Regions from separate parts of the Dactylosporangium sp. NPDC049140 genome, predicted to be linked through region 3. Evidence: riboswitches for the same ligand, from Rfam matches in the RefSeq annotation. Region 3 holds a riboswitch; each other region holds the start of a gene.
The links. Region 3 has a riboswitch for cyclic di-AMP ahead of AB0B76_RS00725 (hypothetical protein). Riboswitches for the same ligand answer to the same signal wherever they lie in the genome.
Positions count from the first base shown of each region.

Region 1 (4,603 bases), on a different contig from region 3:
TCGACGCCACCAGCGTGGCCGCCCGCCTGATCGTCCAGACGTGCCTGCAGTCGGGGCTGTCCGTCGTCTACACCGACCTGCTGGACTTCGGCGGTGACGAGATCTACGTGCGGCACGAGCCGAGCCTGGCCGGGCAGCCGTACTCCGCCGCGCTGCACTCGTACCGCACGTCGGCGATCTTCGGCGTGCGCCAGGGCAACGGGACCGTGCTGCTGAACCCGCCGAGCGACTACCGCATCGCCGACGGCGACCACCTGCTCGCCATCTCCGCCGACGACGACACCGTCGTGATGGCGCCGCCCGCGCCGATCCACCATGAGCTGATCGTGGCCGGCCCCGACCCCGTGCCGGCGCCGAAGCGGGCCCTGATCCTCGGCTGGAACCAGCGGGCCGTCGGGGTCGTCGAGCAGCTCGACCAGTATCTGACGGCCGGCTCCGAGGTCGTCGTCGTGGCGCGGCACCACGACGTGTCGCTGAGCCTGAAGCGGCTCGCGGCCGAGGTGCGGAACCTGTCGCTGAGCCTCACCGAGGACGACAGCGCCGACCGGGCCGTGCTCGAGGCGCTCGGCATCGACGACTTCGACCACGTCATCGCGCTGTGCTACGACGACGTCGACCGGCAGGTCGCCGACTCGCGGACCCTCGTGACGCTGCTGCACCTGCGCGACATGGAGCAGAAGCTCGACGGGAAGTTCTCGATCGTCAGCGAGATGGGCGACGACCGCAACCGCCAGCTGGCCCAGGTCACCCAGGCCGACGACTTCATCGTCAGCGACAAGCTGCTGAGCCTGATGACGACCCAGGTCTCGGAGAACCCGCACCTCGCCGACGTGTTCGGCCGGCTGTTCGACGCCGGCGGCAGCGAGATCTACCTGAAGCCCGCCGAGCTGTACGTCCGCGCCGGCCACCCGCTCAACTTCCAGACGGTGCTGGAGGCGGCCCGCCTGCGCGGCGAGTCGGCGGTCGGCTACCGGCTGGCCGCGAACGCGCAGGCCGCGCCCGCGTACGGGATCGTGCTCAACCCGGACAAGGCGGCGAGCGTGACGTTCGCCCCGGACGACCGTGTGATCGTCCTGGCCAAGGACTGAACGGGCCCGACCTGGCCCGACCGTGAGGGCGGCAACAATGCTCCCCGAAACGTTGCCGCCGCTCACGGAGGTGGTTCAGGCCACGTAGCCGCGCGCCGCCGCCCAGTTGGCCAGGGCGTCCGTGGACATCCAGTACGTGCGCGGGCCGAACATGCCCGACGGGTCGGCGATGAGCACGGCGCGGCCGTGGTCGCGGTAGCCGACCAGGGAGATGTAGTGTCCGCCGGGGAACTCGTGGTAGGTGCCGGCCTGGTCGGTGGCGCCGCCCACGATGTTGGCGACCAGGGCCCGGCCGGTGCTCAGCGCACGGACGGCGTCGTACTGCAGTTCGCGCGCCTCGCCGGCCGAGGCCCGCTGGCCAGCGATGAAGCGGGCCTGGTACACCTCCTTGCCCAGAACGCCGTTCATTGCCCTGGTCACGTCGGCGACCGAGTTGGTGCCGTTCACCGTGGTGCCGAGGCGAGCGGCGACGTCGTTCTGCGACAGGTCGGCGCCCACCGACGTCAGCGCGATGCGGGTCGAGGCCGGGCCGCAGTAGTAGAAGTTGGGCTGGAACTGGAAGTCGAAGTTGACCGTGTTCTCGGCCGGCGCGGTGTCCAGCAGGTCGGGGGCCGGCGGCGTGGTCGCCTCCGGCTGTACGGGCGTCGCGGTGCTCAGCGCCGCGGTGCCGACGGGGTGCGCGTCGGCCGGCGCGGCGCCCCCGTTGAGCAGTGCCGCGGTCGCCACGGAGACCACCACCAGCGAGGCGGTCCCGAGCAGTGCGGGGATCGGGCGGCGAAACAGCGCGGTGAAGCGTTGGTGCATCAAGGCTCCTTCCGATGCCGTCTACCGGGTTAGCTGACGGATTCGGGCGGGAAGCACGCCCTACCACGACCTACGTGAGGAGGCCGACGGATTCACCCCGGGACTGCTTGGGTCCCCGGCTCGCAACGATGCGACTCGACGGGTCCGGGCCGGCGCCATCTGGCGATGGCAAACGACCAGCTCAGACACGTGGACATTACTGGTCGGTACATCCACCGGCCCACCCCGTCCGCCCCACCCCACCCCTCCTACAAATGCAGGCCTTCGACGGCGGACACCCTTGACAGTCCGACGTCCAGGCCCGGGGGCGGACATGGTGGTTGACACGATGGCCGCCCGGAATCAGGCTGGGTGGAACGAGGATGCCATCGCGAGGTGAGCCATGACGGCCCGGCCTACGGAGCCGCCCACCGCCGGCCCCCGTCCGCTGGCGGAGCTGCGCCGCGAGGACCGCGGCCTGCCCTGGCTCGGCCAGATCTTCGACTACCAGCGCGACCCGATCCGGCTCTACCGGCGCCACTGGGAGCACTACGGCCCGGTCGCGCCGTCGTACCTGCTCGGCCAGGACACGGTGTTGCTGCTCGGCCCGGACGCCTGCGGCGAGGCGCTGCAGAACCGGGACAAGGCGTTCGCCAACGAGCCGGCCTGGTCGCAGCTGGTGGGACCGTTCTTCCACCGCGGCCTGATGCTCATCGACTTCGACGAGCACCGCGGGCATCGGCGGATCATGCAGGAGGCGTTCACCCGGCGGCGGCTGGACGGCTACACCCGCCGGCTGCACCCCGCCGTCGAGCATGGCATGGCGAACTGGGAGGCCGGGCGGGAGTTCCGGGCGTACCGTCGCCTCAAGCAACTGACCCTCGACATCGCCGCCGATCTGTTCATGGGTGGGGCCCGCAACACCGGCCCGGCCGAGATGGAGCGGGTCAACCGGGCGTTCATCGCCTGCGTGCAGGCCGCCGCCGGAATCGTCCGGGCCGACGTGCCGTTCACGCGCTGGGGCCGGGCGTACCGCGGCCGGAAGGTGCTCGAGCAGTTCCTGCGGGGGTACCTGCCCGTCAAGCGGGCCGAGGCGACCGACGACATCTTCTCGGTGCTCTGTCACATCGAGACCGAGGACGGCGACCGCTTCTGCGACGACGACGTCGTCAACCACATGATCTTCCTGATGATGGCGGCCCACGACACGTCGACCATCACCATTTCCACGATGTTGCAGTACCTCGGGCAGCACCCGGCCTGGCAGGAGCGCTGCCGGGCCGAGGCGCTGGCCCTCGGACCGGCGCCGGAGATGGCCGAACTGGAGTCGCTCGTCTCGATCGACCTGGTCATGCGCGAGGCCCTGCGCCTGCGCGCACCGGTGCCGGTGCTGGTCCGCTATACCGTCAAGGACACCGTCGTGCAGGGCGTCCGCATCCCGGCGCGCACGCTCTGCATGCTCGGCCTCCAGTTCACCCACCTGATGGACGACTACTGGAGCAACCCGGCGGCGTTCGACCCCGAGCGCTTCGCGCCCGAGCGCCGCGAGGACCGCTCGCACCGCTTCGCGTGGGAGCCCTTCGGTGGCGGCGTGCACAAGTGCATCGGCCTGTACTTCGCCGGCCTGGAGGTCAAGGCGATCATGCACCGGCTGCTGCGCGGGTACCACTGGAGCGTCGACCCCGGCTACGTCGCGCCGCTGGACCACCACTCGTTGCCGTTCCCCAAGGACGGGCAGCCGATCGCCCTGTTCCGGAACTAGGCGCTGCCGGGCGGTTTCGCCTCACGGAACGGGTGGCCCGAGTCGGCCGCCACGCGAGCCGTTCAACCGAGCCGCGGACCCGGGCGCCGTCGGAGAATCGGTCGTACGCGTCGGCAGGAGGCCTCATGCGAAGACTGGCCACGGTGGCGACGGCCCTCACGATCGCCGCGGCGCAGACGTTCGCCGTGCCCGCGCTGTATGCCTGGGCCCACCGGCGAGACCACGCAACTGGTCGCCCCGACCCAGTACGGCGAGCGCCTGCAGCTCAGTGCGGACGCCGGCGTGCTGCTGTACACCTCCTTCCGGGGCGGCGTGACGATCAGCATCGACCGGACCGCGCCGTCGACCGGCGCCGCCGTGTGGTCGGCGAACCCGCAGTTCGTCGGCGGCAGCGCCATCCTCACCGCGACCGCCGGCGACGCGCTGTCCGGTGTGGCCGGCGGTGAGTACTTCATCGGCACGGACCCCGGACCCGGCCACGGCACGCCGATGGCCTACGGCGGCGGCCTTCTGTCCGCCTCGGTCGGGGCCGGCCTCGGTGTCGGCGTCCACACCGTCGGCGTGCGCGCCCGCGATGCGGCCGGCAACTGGAGTACCACGACGACGACCATGCTCGTCCTGTACGACCCGGCGTCGGGCCTGACGGCCACCGGCAAGAACAAGAAGGACCTCGTGCCCAGCCTCGCCAACGGCGACGTGCTGCCCGGCCTCGGCAGTGCCGGCCAGACCGACGCCGCCGACTACGGCTTCACGGTCCAGCACAAGCACGGCACGCTCGATCCCCGCAACGACTTCGCCTTCACGTACCGCACCGGTACCCACTGCGGCACCCCGAATGCGCAGGGCTGCCACACGCTCGCCCTGAACGCCGACGGCTTCGCCTGGCTCGTGGTCGACGGCCCCGGCAACTCCCGGGCCAGGTTCACCGGCACCGCGACGGTGACCGTCGACGGGACGACGACCGTGCACC
Region 1 covers NZ_JBEZDS010000017.1:171,883-176,485, forward strand. Annotated here, with positions in the region: gene AB0B76_RS27000 (NAD-binding protein) at 1-1,088, shown strand, start outside; gene AB0B76_RS27005 (C39 family peptidase) at 1,164-1,892, opposite strand; cyclic di-AMP (ydaO/yuaA leader) riboswitch at 1,896-2,043, opposite strand; gene AB0B76_RS27010 (cytochrome P450) at 2,275-3,633, shown strand; gene AB0B76_RS27015 (hypothetical protein) at 3,832-4,603, shown strand, end outside.
Region 1: linked by a shared signal. The riboswitch ahead of AB0B76_RS27005 (C39 family peptidase) and the one ahead of AB0B76_RS00725 (hypothetical protein) in region 3 are both predicted to bind cyclic di-AMP.

Region 2 (4,603 bases), on a different contig from region 3:
GTGGTCGCCGAACTCGCTCGCGACCCGGGCCGCGCAGCCCTGAACGCCCATGCGCCGCAGGGTCGCCGCGACCGCGGTGCGGATCTCGCCGCGCGCCGGGGCCTGCGAGCCCTGCAGATCCGAGGCGAACAGAGCCTCGGCCCGAACGGCCTCGAAAGTGGTAGCCATCTCGCACCTCCTGTGCGCCTCGTACCTTCATGTTTCCTCGATGACATTCACGTTAGAAGTGCCCCGCCGGTTCGGGCTCACGGTTTCATGCCACCGTCGTCTGTTGGTCACGTTGAGTTGATCGGCTAGCAGGGTGCACCGGTGGCAGGGCTGTGGCAGGGTGGGGCGGTGTCCCTGACCCCGAGCTCTCCGAGCAGCGCGCCTCTGCCGCTGCACCGGGCGGCGCGCATCGAGGACGCCTTCCACGCCGTGCTGGAGCGGCGGCTGCGCCGGCGGGGCTGGAGCGTCGCGGTCACCGCCTACACCGGCTACGGCTCCGCCGCGACCGAGACCAGGCCCGGCTGGGTCCGGGTGCTCGGCCGGGTGCTGCTGGCCCGCATCGACCCGAAGCCCGGCAAGCGCCTCAAGAAGCTGCGCGGCTGGCGCTCGTTCACCGCGGTGTCGGTCAGCAACGCGCTCGTGCGGATCCAGGCCGGCGGGCAGACCTGCGAGGTGCGCTGCGACCGCGGCGGGTTCGTGGACTTCGTGGTCGAGGCCGACCTCGCCCCCGGCTGGGCCACGGTGACGCTGCAGTGCGAGGACAGCGACCCCGTCGAGGCGCCGGTCCGGATCATCGACCCGGCCGCCACCCGCCTCGGCATCGTCTCCGACGTGGACGACACGGTAATGGTCACGACGCTGCCGCGACCGCTGCTGGCGGCCTGGAACACCTTCGTGCTGGATGAGCACGCCCGGGCATCGGTACCAGGGATGGCGGTGCTGTACGAGCGGCTGGTCAACGCCAACCCGGGCGCGCCCGTCTTCTACCTGTCCACCGGCGCCTGGAACGTGGCGGCGACCCTCACGCGGTTCCTGTCGCGGCACCTGTACCCGGCCGGCCCGCTGTTGCTCACCGACTGGGGGCCGCAGGCAGACCGGTTCTTCCGCAGCGGCCAGGCGCACAAGCGGGCCTCGCTGTCCCGGCTCGCCCAGGAGTTCCCGGACATCCGCTGGCTGCTCGTCGGCGACGACGGCCAGCACGACCCGGAGATCTACGCCGAGTTCGCCGCGGAGCACCCGGACAGCATCGCGGCGGTCGCGATCCGGCACCTCTCGCCCACGCAGGCGGTGCTGGCCGGCGCGGTCCCGGGCGTGGCCGGCAACCCGCGGCGCTTCCCGCCCCACGACTGGCGCTGGCTCGGCGCCCCGGACGGTGCCGGCCTGTGGCGCCTGCTGCGCGACACGGAACTCCTGTAGCTCCTCTAGCCCTTGCGGCCCGCACTCGAGCTCATCGGGGCGCCGACCTTCTCGATCAGCTCGTGCAGGACCTGCTCGGACTGGTCGTGCGGGACCTGGCAGGTGCCGGCGGCGAGGTGGGCGCCGGGGGCGTACGGCAGGTCGGTGAGGATGTCCGTCGGGCCCACGTCGACCGCGCCGTCCTTGCCACGGAAACGGCCGGTCGACGGTTGCCCCATCGGCCGGCCGCTCGCGTCTTTGAGGATTACAGGATCGAGAGGTGTACGTGGTTCGTGTGGTCGCTGGAGGGATCGCCGGCGACGCCGCTGTAATGGTGCCAGCCGACGGCGGGCGTCCAGATCTCCTTGAACCAGATCACGTACATCACGCCGAGCGCATTCGCGTTCTTGACGAAGTACGCGGCAAGCGTGCTGCCGTAGACGAAGTCGTCACCGGAGGCCACGCCGCCGAATCCCGATTTCGTCTGTACCGAGAAGTCGCAGGCCCGGCCCTTGGGGTGCTCGTACGGCCCGCTCGGGCGGAAGCACGCCACGAACCGCTTGAAGTTGTCCTTCTGCGCCTCCTGCATCGCGTGCAGCATGCGCGGGGTGATGCAGCCGGTCGTCGTGGGGTCCTTGACGCTGCACGATTCCTTCGGCAGCGCGCCGGTGGATGTGCGGGGCACCGGGTCGGCGGTCGGCAGGTTGGCGGTGACGAAGCCCTTGCTCGGCCCGCCGGCCAGCTTCAGGGCGTTCTCCGCGTCCTTCTTCTTCTGCTCCATCGTCTGGACCTGCTGCTGCTGCGCGGCGACCTCGTCCTCGAGCGCCTTCTTCTGCGCGGCCTGGCTGTCCTTGAGCTGCTTGAGCTGGTGCAGCAGGTTGTCGTTGTGGTGGGCGATCTGGTTGATGGTGCCGGCCCGTTCGGCGAAGCCGTCCGGACTGCCGGAGTCCATCAGCGCGGCGAACGTGGTGAGCGGGCCGGTGCGGTAGGCCGCGACGGCGATCGAGGCCACCTGGTCCTGCACCGTCGCGAGCTGGGCCTCGGTCGCCTGCAGCTGCGCGGTGAGCTCGCCCTGGCGCTTGACCGAGGCGTCGAACTTCTCTTTCGCCTCGGACCAGGCCCGGGTGCTGTCCTCGAGCACGGAGCCCAGGGTGGGGTTCGCGCTCGAGCCCTCGTCGCCGGTGTCACCGCCGGGCTCGGCCGCGGCGGGCGTGGCGGCGAGCCCCCCGAGCACGAATGCCGCCAGCAGCGCGACCATCAGGCGCCGGTAGGGATGTCGCAATGACATCTTGTTCGCTGTTCCTTCCGTCGGCCGCCGACCGAGTTAGCTGACGGGTTCGGGACGGAACGACCCCTACCACCCTTCGGAAGAAGGGCGGATTCACCCCAACGTTACGGTGGGTCCCCGGCTCGCCACAGTGCGGCGATTAGGCGGCAGCCTCGCCCGGCACCGGGGGCGGTGCCCTCGTGGACGTGACCGTGGGTCACTGTACCCAGGGTGCCGAATTCGCGCACCGGACGGTTTGTCCTCTTCCAGTTGAAGACACGCCGCAGTGACGTAGATCACCGTCGGGCCGCATGCCTCAAGACAACCGTAAATATTCTTCATAAAAAGATGACGTTCGCTCCTTCACGCCCCTCCGCCTGGTCGGATGGGCAGGTCAGACGACCTGGGTAAGGAGTGATCAACGGTGTCGAGAGTGCGCCTGTGGGCGATGCTGGCCGCGGTGACCGTCGTGGGCGGGGTGGTCGCGGTCTTCAACATGCTCCCCGCGTCGGCCGCGTCCTGCAGCCCCGCCTGGCAGGCCTCGGCGGTCTACACCGGGGGCGCGACGGTCTCCCGCAACGGCCACAACTTCCTCGCCAAGTGGTGGACGCAGAACGAGGCGCCCCCCGGTACGACCGGCGTCTGGCAGGACCAGGGCTCGTGCGGCGGCTCGACCCCGCAGCCCCCGACCCAGACCGGCACCGCGGGCGGCTGCAGCTTCCCGGCGTGGGTGCAGGGCCGCAACTACGCGACCGGGGACATCGTGAAGTTCACGGACGGTAACTTCTACGTCGCCGAACATGACAACCCGGGCTACAGTCCGGTGATCAGCACCTGGTACTGGGACCCGTACGCGTGCACCGGCACCGGTGGTGGAACTGGTGGGACGACTCCTCCCCCCTCGAACGGCTCCTTCGTCGTGAGCGAGGCGCAGTTCAACCAGATGTTCCCGGGCCGGAACTCCTTCTACACGTACTCGGGCTTGGTGGCGGCGCTGTCGGCGTACCCCGGCTTCGCGAAGACCGGCTCGGACGACGTGCGCAAGCAGGAAGCGGCCGCGTTCCTGGCGAACGTGAACCACGAGACGGGCGGCCTGGTGTACGTGGTGGAGCAGAACACCGCCAACTACCCGCACTACTGCGACACGAGCCAGTCCTACGGCTGCCCGGCCGGCCAGTCCGCGTACTACGGCCGCGGCCCGATCCAGCTGTCGTGGAACTTCAACTACAAGGCCGCGGGCGACGCGCTGGGCATCGACCTGCTGCACAACCCGAACCTCGTGCAGACCGACTCGGCCGTGGCCTGGAAGACCGCCCTCTGGTACTGGAACACCCAGAGCGGCCCGGGCACCATGACCCCGCACAACGCCATCGTCAACGGCGCCGGCTTCGGCGAGACGATCCGGAGCATCAACGGCAGCCTGGAGTGCGGCGGCCGCAACCCGGCACAGGTGCAGAGCCGCGTGTCGGCGTACCAGCGCTTCGTGTCGATCCTGGGCACGGGCGTGGGGGCCGGCTCCCTGTCCTGCTGATTCAGCGCTTCCTTCCGAACCTGGCGGCGGCCCTCCCTGGGGTGTGGGGGGCCGCCGCCGGGTCGTTCAGGCCCTCCTTCATTTGCGGACCGACGCCGGGCGGTCAGGTGCGGCGCTCCGGCTCCTTCTCCTCCACGACCGCCAGCACGCGGGACGGCAGCGTGACGACCTGGGCCAGAACGGCGAGCGCCGGGAACGCCAGCGCGAGGACCGTGTTACCGGCGATCAGCGCGGCCGACGGATGCGTCCAGTCCTGAGCGCTGCCCGATGCGCCACCGGCGCCGTAGAGCGCCAGCACCACGCAGGCGACGTACGCGTAGGCGGTGGACGTCACGAGCGTCCCCCACCGTCGCCGGAACCGGGGCCACGCGCCCACCAGGAGAACGGCGACGAGCATCACCCACCGGTAGACCGCCGCGACC
Region 2 covers NZ_JBEZDS010000008.1:17,825-22,427, reverse strand. Annotated here, with positions in the region: gene AB0B76_RS15305 (hypothetical protein) at 1-168, opposite strand, end outside; gene AB0B76_RS15300 (phosphatase domain-containing protein) at 319-1,404, shown strand; gene AB0B76_RS15295 (hypothetical protein) at 1,410-1,622, opposite strand; gene AB0B76_RS15290 (hypothetical protein) at 1,649-2,671, opposite strand; cyclic di-AMP (ydaO/yuaA leader) riboswitch at 2,681-2,827, opposite strand; gene AB0B76_RS15285 (glycoside hydrolase family 19 protein) at 3,075-4,181, shown strand; gene AB0B76_RS15280 (hypothetical protein) at 4,285-4,603, opposite strand, start outside.
Region 2: linked by a shared signal. The riboswitch ahead of AB0B76_RS15290 (hypothetical protein) and the one ahead of AB0B76_RS00725 (hypothetical protein) in region 3 are both predicted to bind cyclic di-AMP.

Region 3 (4,603 bases):
GACGTCGACCGGGAGACCCAGGTGTTCGGCCTGGCCGTTCCCGGCGGCGTCGTGTCGACGACCGGTGTCGCCGGCCTGACGCTGGGCGGTGGACTCGGCTGGTTGCAGCGCAAGTACGGCCTCAGCTGCGACAACCTCGCCGCCGCCGAGATCGTCACGGCCGACGGTGCGCTCCTTCGGGCCAGCGGGACCGAGCACGAGGAGCTCTTCTGGGCACTTCGCGGCGGCGGCGGCAACTTCGGCGTTGTCACCGCCTTCGAGTTCCATGCGCATCCGGTCGGACCGACCGTCATGTTCGGGTTGGCGATGTACGCCGCGGCCGATGCTGAGGAGATCCTGCCGGCCTGGCGGGCCTGGACAACCGGCCTGCCGGACGAGGTCACCGGCCGGGCCATGTTCTGGTCGATGCCGGCCTCGCCGCTGCTACCGCCGGAGGTGCACGACCGGGACGTATTCATCGCCGCGGCCGTGTACGCGGGTCCGCCCGACGAAGCCATGAAGATCCTCAGACCGATCGGCGAATTCGGTACGCCACTCGCCGATCTCAGCGGGCCTATGCCGTTCCGGGACGTACAGCGGCTCTTGGACTGGATGTTCCCGAAGGGGCAGCTGCTCAGCTATTGGAAGTCGGTGGGCGTCCGCGAGCTCGGCGACGACGTGCTCGAGGTGGTGCTGCGCCGAGGACTTGAGCGGCCGCATCCTCGCACCATGGTCCACGTGCCGCAGATGGGGGGCGCCGTGCAGCGGCCGGGGATCCATGACACCGCCTTCGGCGACAGGAGCGCGGCGTACATCGTGAGCATCGACGGCAACTGGACCGACGCCGCCGACACCGAGGCCGACGTACGGTGGGTGCGGGATGCCTTCAACGAGGTGAATGGCCTGCCCTCGGCGGCTGGCATTTACCTCAACTTCAACGGCGACCCGGACCTGGACAGCGCGAGCAGGCGCGCGGCGTTCGGCGAGAATCTCAACCGGCTGGCTCGGGTCAAGCGGGACTTCGATCCCGGCAACCGTTTCCGGCTCAACAACAACATCCGGCCGACCGGCTGACAAAAGACTGGGCGGAACTCCGCCGGCTGTACTTGGCTGAGGGGATGTCGTTGCGCAGCGCCCCGGCGGGGCACGCGCTACGCGACAGCGCTCACGATCTGCCCGGCGAGGGCCTGCCATTGGGCGTAGGCGTCCGGAAACGCCGATACCTGCACGGTCTGTGCCGCCACCGTGACGGCCATCTGTTCCCAGCCTTGGACCTGCACCAGCGCCGCGTAGAAGCGGCGTGCCGCCTCGGCCGGATTCATAAGCTGGGCGACGGTGCCCCAGTTCGGCCGCTGCTGGAACAGGCCGACCGAGTCGTGGTCGCTTCCGACTCCCTCGTTGGGGAGTTTGAGCGACTCCGGAACGTTGGAGTTCGCGAGGTTGTGCAGATGGCTTTCCTGCAGCGCGGTGGCGATCGCGACGACGAATGCGCGCTGCGGCAGGTTCAACTGCTGCCCGACCTGGATGATCGTAACGGCGTTGTTCATCTCCGCCTGGGTCAGCCCGCCTACGGGAGTGTGGACGGTCGGCGATGGCGCGGCCGTTGACGGTGCGGCGGCGGTCGCGCTCGGCGCCGGCGACTGACTCGGTTGCGCGCCAGCCGAAGCCGCCGGCTGGTCGCCCGTGCGCCCGCCGCCACGGGATGCTCGGTTCTCGGCGTACGCCGCCCGCCCGCTGTCGCCCCGCTGCACGGCGTCGACCTGGACCACGGTGGCCGGTCTGTCGACCGGCGATGCAGATACGAACAGCGCACCGATCGCCGAGAACGCGACGATGACCGCGGCCGAGGACACGCCGATCCCCTTGCGGGCCACCGAGTGGCGGCCGCGACGGTAGCGGTGCCGGTGACGGGCGAGGTGCCGGCGCGGCACGGCGCGTCGCTGCCCGTCGGTGTCATCGGGCGGCATGAGGCGACCTCACGACCGGCGGACAGTGCTGATAGCGGTACTTCACGAACTACCTCGACAGACTTGCTCAGCACGCGCCTGCTGCTGGGCGGCGGACGGCGGCGCCGGAGTTCCGGCCGGCACGAGCGAGGGCACGGGCCATCGACCGTCCACAGGGGACGGTTGGGAGGTGTGCCGGGCAGGCGGGTGTGACCGGTACGCGCGCCGGAACGGTTATCGGACCAGACGGCGTCTTTGCTGTGCCGGCCGGCCTCCGGGGCCGCGGGTCGAGGTATAGCGACATGCGAGGGTCTGCACGCGATGCTCCTTCCGATGCCGCCTACCGAGTTAGCTGACGGATTCGGGCGGGAGGATTGCCCTACCTCGCGGCGCGTGGCCGCTTGGATTCACCCCAGTTGTGCTTGGTTCCCCGGCTCGTGCGAGCACGACTCGGCGGGCCCGCCGCGTCGTCACCTCGAACGGAGACGGCCAGGCGCAGCGGACCCCAAGACCATATCGGCTGCATAACCGCAGGTGAAGCCCCAAACGGAACTGCCAAGGTGCGCACGGCAGCCGGGCCTTCTGCCGCTTGCCGCGACGATCTCGCTGTGGCGCAGGTGGCCGGTGAGGACGATGCGCCTACCGCCGGGCGTCTTCGGGGCCTCGGCGTCCTTGACCCAGCCGCGACCGATACGCCGCAGGTCCAAGACCGCGGCACTGTGGGCCCGCGACGCCGAGGCAGATGGACACCGAGCGGTCTGCCACCATGACGTACCGTGACGTCGCCGTGGGTTGAGCCGGGCGGTTGTGTCATGGTTGAGCGCGATGGTAGGGCGTCTGCTGAACGGCCGGTACGAGCTGCGATCGGTCATCGGCCGGGGCGGCATGGCCGAGGTGTGGCTGGCCGTCGACGGGCGCCTGGGCCGATCCGTGGCCGTGAAGATGCTGCACGACGAGGGCGGCGCCGATCCGTCGCTGCCGGAGCGGTTCGAGCGCGAGGCGCACACCGCTGCGCGGCTGTCGCACCCGAACATCGTGGCCGTGTACGACGTGGGGGTCGACGACCGTACGCCGTACCTCGTGATGGAACTGGTCCAGGGGCACAGCCTCGCCGACGAGCTGGCCGCGGGCCCACTGGATCCGCGGCGTGCGGTGCGCATCGCCGAGCAGGTGTGCGACGCCTTGGCGGCCGCGCACGACGCCGGGGTGGTACACCGGGACGTGAAGCCGGCCAACATCCTCATCGGCGACGAGGGCCAGGTGAAGGTCTGTGACTTCGGCATCGCCCGCATCACCGACCGGGCGCAGACCTCGCTGACCGCCCCCGCCACCGTGCTCGGCACCAGCTCGTACATGGCGCCGGAACAGGTCCTCGGCGAGCCCGTGGACGCCCGGACCGACCTGTACGCGCTGGGCTGCGTGCTGTACGCGATGCTCACCGGCCGCCCGCCGTTCATCGCCGACTCGCCGGTGCAGATCGCGTTGCAGCAGGTGCACCAGGCAGCGGTACCGGTGGCGGTCCTGCGGCCCGGCCTGCCGCCACAACTCGCCGGGCTGGTCGGCGCGCTGCTGGCCAAACGCGCAACGGACCGGCCGGCGAGCGCGGCGCAGGTCCGCACGGCTTTGGCCGGCGGGACCGGTGGGGCCGCAACGGCTGTGCTCGCGCACGCCGCCGGACCGGCCGCTTTCGCGCGTGGCGAAGGACCGGCCGCGCTTGGGGGCGAGGCGCCGATCCGCGGCCGCGCCGCGGTGCGGCCGGCAACGCGCAGCCTGCCCATGCTCGGCGAGCCGCCCACACCAGCCGCCCGGCGACGGGGCCGCTCGGCCGGGATCGCGCTGGCGGCGCTCGGCGCGCTCGCCGTCGCCACTGTCGTGCTCGCGCTCGGGACCCTCCCGAGCCGGTCCGACCACCCAGCCGCGGCGCCCACCCCCGCGGACACGACGCAGTCGCTGCCGACCGCGGACACCTCGAGCGCGGCGCCGAGTGACACACCGACCGACCCGTCGAGCACAGCGCCGACCGACACACCGAGCGATACGACGACGAGTGATACGACAGGGGCGACGTTGGCCGCGGCCCGTGCCGCTGTGAAGGCGCAGGCCGCTGACGGCGGTCTGGACAGCGGTACCGCGCGTGAGCTGAACCGCCGGCTCGACAACCTCGCCCGCGACCTCAAGCGCGGCAACGCCGACAGCGCCGCAGCGGAGGTGGCGAGCCTGGTCGACCGGCTCCACCAACTGCACCAGGACGGCACACTCACCGGCACCGGGTACACGGCGGTGCTCACCCCGGTCGACCAGCTCGCGGCGAACCTGCCGACCCCCGACGACAACAGCGAGCGGGACTGACCCGGCGCCTCGCGCGGATCGTCGGCCAGCAGGCCGCCGGCCCATGGGTTGCGAGGCACACGCCGGGCCGCGCGGCGGCTTGCCGATCCGGTCGATGCGGGTTCAGTGTCGCTGATAGCGGCCGATGAGACGGCCCGAGGCCAACACCTTCCCCGCCGTCGCCCGCCGCAGGTCGACAGCCGACGCTCCCTCGGCAAGGCGGAGCGGTTCGGACAGGGCGAGTACCTCGAAGATGTACCGATTGCTGGGTCGATTCGCCGCAGCCGGTGACAAGCTGAGACTGCAACCGCCAGCACTCTCGCGGCAGCAGATCGGGGACACTCCAAGCA
Region 3 covers NZ_JBEZDS010000001.1:163,883-168,485, forward strand. Annotated here, with positions in the region: gene AB0B76_RS00720 (FAD-binding oxidoreductase) at 1-1,053, shown strand, start outside; gene AB0B76_RS00725 (hypothetical protein) at 1,131-1,946, opposite strand; cyclic di-AMP (ydaO/yuaA leader) riboswitch at 2,248-2,391, opposite strand; gene AB0B76_RS00730 (protein kinase) at 2,751-4,274, shown strand.